2 regions of the Cellulomonas gilvus ATCC 13127 genome follow, and region 2 is predicted to be linked to the other one. Evidence: predicted binding sites of a transcription regulator. Region 2 holds the regulator's gene; the other holds the start of a gene.

Region 1 (2,195 bases), 990 kb from region 2:
CTGCAGCAGACCCAGTGCGCCGCCGCCCGCGCCGATGAACACGAACCGCGCATCCACGGTGCGGGCGCGGCGACGCCCGTTCCAGCGCCGGTCCCGCACCGTCAGGCGCCACGTGCCGTCGCGTCGCTGCCGCAGCCGCGTCACCTCCGACTCGAGGTGGAGCGTGGCGCCGTGGTCGACCGCGTCCTGCACCATCGCGCGCGTCAGCGCGCCGAAGTCGACGTCGGTGCCACCCGCGGCACGCGTGGCCGCGACCGGCTCCGCGGGGTCGCGGTCCGCCATGAGCAGCGGGGCCCACTGCGCGATCTGGTCCGGGTCGGTCGAGAACTCCAGGTCGGAGAACAGCGGGTGGGCGCGCAGCGCCTCGAACCGGCGGCGCAGGTAGTCCACGCCCTCCTCGCCCCGCACGAACGTCATGTGCGGGGTGGTGGAGACGAACTCGGTCCCGACGGGGAGCCGGCCCTGGCCGGCCAGATGGTGCCACAGCTCACGCGACAGCTCGAACTGCTCGTTGATCGTCACGGCCTTGGTGATGTCGATCGAGCCGTCGGGCCGCTGCGGCGTGTAGTTGAGCTCGCACAGGGCCGCGTGGCCCGTGCCCGCGTTGTTCCAGGGGTTGGAGCTCTCCTGCGCCACGCCGTCGCGGCGCTCGTGGATCTCGATGCGCCACGTGGGCTCGAGCGAGCGCAGCAGGCTCGCGAGCGTCGCGCTCATCACCCCGCCGCCGATCAGGACGACGTCGAGCGGCGCGTCGCGGCCGTCGTCGGTCGCGATGTCCCTGGGGTTCGGGTCCTGGGAAGGCACCGGTCGATCGTAGGTTGATGTCGAGATTGTCGACCGCAAGGGAAATGTGACCTTGGCGACATGTGATGTTCGTCTCGTGCCGGGCCTCGGTCGGCGGTTCGCGGCGGGGACGTGGTGCAGGCGTCACGTCCAGGGGGTAGAACGACACCATGACCCGCGACCGCGACCTCGTGTCCGACCCCTCCGCCGAACGCCTGGCCGACCGCACCCCCGACGCCGCGCTGCTCGCGGCGGCCGACGCCCGCTCGGGCGGCGACCCGGCCCGGGCTCCCCGGTCGCTCACGGCGGCCGAGCTGGTGCCCGACGACGAGCCGGTGGCCAGCAACGACGAGTGGGACGACCCCGCGCGCCTCTGACCGGTCCCGCCGCGCACGGAGCCGACCCCGGCCGTCCACGGCCGGGGTCGCCGTGCGTCAGGTCACGTCAGGCCAGATCAGGTCACGTCAGGTCGACGCCCGCGGCGTGCACGGCCCGCAGCAGCTCGTACCCGTCCTCGCCCTGCAGCACCGCGATCCCGTCGCGCAGCCCGTCGCGCGCCGCGCGGTTCTCCGCGCGCACGGCCTCGTGGGCGGGGGCGGGCAGGCCGTGCGCGAGCACGTGCTCCGCGAACGTGAGCTGGCGGATCAGCACCGCGCGCACGTGGTCGGGGTGCTCGGCGGCGATCGCCGCGTAGATCTGCGGGTCGTGCTGACCGTCGTCGCCCACCAGCACCCACCGGATGTGCGGGAAGTCCTCGATCAGGCGCCGCAGCTGACCGAGCTTGTGCTCACGCCCGCTGCGGAACCACCCCGTGTTCGTCGGGCCCCAGTCGGTCAGGAGCATGGGCCCGGCGGGGTAGCCGAACCGGCGCAGGAACCGCCCGATCGCGGGTGCGGCGTTCCACGCACCCGTGGACAGGTAGACCACGGGGACGCGCTCGTCGCCCGCCGCGAGACGCGCGTACAGCCCCGCCATGCCCGCGACGGGCTCGCGTGCGTTCTCGTGCCGGACGAGCGTGTTCCAGGCCGCGACGAACATGCGCGGCAGGCGCGTGACCAGCACGGTGTCGTCGATGTCGCTGACGATGCCGCCCCGCACCTCGGGATCGACGACGTGCACGGGAGCTACCGCGACCGCGCCCGAGGGAGCGCGCAGCTCGACGTCGTGCCAACCCGGAGCCAGGTCGCTGTCCAGGCGGACGTCGGCGTACCCGCCGCGGTCGGTGCGGATGCGGTGCACCCGCTCACCGACACGCACCTCGAGCTCGGCGCCCGCGACCTGCGCCGTGGCGAACGAGCGCCACCCGCGCAGCGCAGGCGCGGGACGTGCACCGGCCTGTGCGGCCGCACCGGCACCCGGCAGGTCGTCGTCGTGCACCTGCGGGGCCGCCAGCAGCGTCCGGGCGAACACCC
Region 2 (2,195 bases):
CAGGACTGCTGCTCGTCGTCGGTCAACCAGCGCACCTGCGTCACGGGCGCGTCCGGGGTCGTGGTCACGCCGCACCACCCTTCGTCCGGGGACGGCCGCACGGTCGGGCGGCCGTGACGCGAGGAGTCCTCCGCGGGCACGGTCCGGGTGAGGTGCACCACGCTGGGGTTGCGCGTCGGGTCCCACTGTAGTACAACTTTGAACTATCAAGTTGTTGACCGTTCAACCGAACCGGGAGTCACCATGACCGCGCTGCCCACCGAGCTCACCGCCGGCACCTGGACCATCGACCCGTCGCACTCCGAGGCCGCCTTCACGGTGCGCCACGCCGGCATCTCCAAGGTCCGCGGCACCATCGGGATCACGGGTGGCGAGATCACGGTCGCCGAGGACGGCGCCTCGGTCACCGCGACGCTCGACCCCTCGACCGTCTCCACGGGTGACGCCAACCGCGACGGCCACCTCAAGTCGGGCGACTTCTTCGACGTCGAGGCGTTCGGCGAGTGGTCCTTCACGTCGACCGACGTGCGCCAGGACGGCGGCGACTACGTGATCGTCGGCGACCTGACGATCCACGGCGTGACGCAGTCGGTCGAGCTGGCCACCGAGTTCAACGGCGTGGCCGTCGACCCGTTCGGCAACACGCGTGCGGGCTTCGAGGCGAGCACCACGATCTCGCGCAAGGACTTCGGCCTGACCTGGAACGCCGCGCTCGAGGCCGGCGGCGTGCTCGTCTCCGACAAGGTCACGATCACGCTCGACGCGTCGGCCATCAAGGCGGCCTGACCTCGTCAGCCCCCGGCAGCCCCCGGGTGCACCCGGTCCGAGGACGTCGACCCCGCGCGGGTCGGCGTCCTCGGTCGTGTCACGCGTGGCGCGAGGCGTGGAACGCGAGGATCTGCAGCTCGCTCGCGACGTCGACGGCGCGCACCTCGACGTTCGGCGGGACGCGCAGCGCGCGCGGCGCGAACGTGAGGATGCCCGTGACCCCCGACGCGACGAGCGCGTCGGCCGCGTCCTGGGCCGCGTGCGCGGGTGTCGCGACGACGCCGATGGTCGCGCCCGTGCGCATCACGAGCGCCATGAGCGCGGCGGGCGGCTCGACGACGAGCCCTCCCACGCGCGTGCCGATCACCGCGGGGTCGGCGTCGACGAGGCCCGCGAGCGTGAAGCCACGTTCGGCGAACCCGCCGTACGTCGCGAGCGCATGGCCCAGGTGCCCCACGCCGACGACGACGACGGCGCGCGTCGTCGCGACGCCCAGCACCGCGGCGATCCGACCCGCCAGGTGGTCCACGTCGTACCCCACGCCCCGCCGGCCGTACGACCCCAGGAACGACAGGTCCTTGCGCAGCTGCGCGGGCGTGACGCCCGCCGCCTGCGCGAGGCGCTCCGAGGTGACCAGCGCCGCACCGGCGCCCCGCACCGCGTCGAGCGCGTGCAGGTAGCCGGGCAGCCGCGCGACCGTCGCGGCGGGCAGCGGCTGCCCGGGCGTGGTGCCCGGCGCCCGGTCGTCCGCGCCGACCGGACCCGGCGGGACCTGCCGACCCGTCATCCGGACCCGCTCAGCGCGCCAGCGCGCGCCGCACGCGCGTCGCGTCGATCTGCCAGTAGCCCTGCCGGATGCCGTCGACCTCGACCACCGGCACCAGCTCGCCGTACTCGGCCAGGTCGCGGCCCGGCACGACGTCCCGGTCCACGTCCACCTCTCGCCACGCGACCCCGGCCCGCGCGGCCTCGTGCACCACGACCTCACGTGCCGCGACGCACAGGTGGCAGCCGAGCCGCGAGTACAGGACCACACGGGGCTCGGGTGCGGCGGGTTCGGGTGCGGCGGGTTCGGGGAGCGCGGCGTCGGGCACAGGGCGACCCTAGACCGCGCGGGGCCCACCGCGGCGGGCTTCGGCACGCCCCGGTCGCACGGCCGCGGCCCTGTCCCCCGTGGCACCGGGCCTAGGCTGGCCGACCGTGAGCCACGACGCGTCGCCCCGCAGCCCGCAGCCCGTGCCGCTCGTGCGCCGCGCCACGCCGCAGGACGTGCCCGACCTCGCCGCGCTCGCGGCGCTGACGTTCCCGCTCGCGTGCCCGCCCGGCTCGACCCCCGCGGACCAGCAGGAGTTCGTCACGCGCGTGCTGTCCCCCGCCGCGTTCGAGACGTACCTGGCCGACCCCGCGCGCACGGTGCTGGTGGCGCA

What was found. Region 2 encodes Rex, which represses fermentation and respiration genes when NADH is low (regulators of the CRP and FNR family bind a similar motif). Its sites were predicted from a motif close to CTTGTGAANNNNTTCACAAG; they were not measured.
Region 1: mqo (malate dehydrogenase (quinone)) is a predicted target of Rex. The motif match lies at 864-883, and genes of this name have one in related genera.

What each region holds. Positions count from the first base shown of each region.
Region 1 covers NC_015671.1:1,832,490-1,834,684, forward strand. The annotation lists gene mqo (malate dehydrogenase (quinone)) at 1-804, opposite strand, end outside; gene CELGI_RS08505 (hypothetical protein) at 954-1,160, shown strand; gene CELGI_RS08510 (App1 family protein) at 1,243-2,195, opposite strand, start outside.
Region 2 covers NC_015671.1:2,820,250-2,822,444, forward strand. The annotation lists gene CELGI_RS12850 (MarR family winged helix-turn-helix transcriptional regulator) at 1-68, opposite strand, end outside; gene CELGI_RS12855 (YceI family protein) at 244-786, shown strand; gene CELGI_RS12860 (redox-sensing transcriptional repressor Rex) at 866-1,555, opposite strand; gene CELGI_RS12865 (glutaredoxin family protein) at 1,566-1,862, opposite strand; gene CELGI_RS12870 (GNAT family N-acetyltransferase) at 1,969-2,195, shown strand, end outside.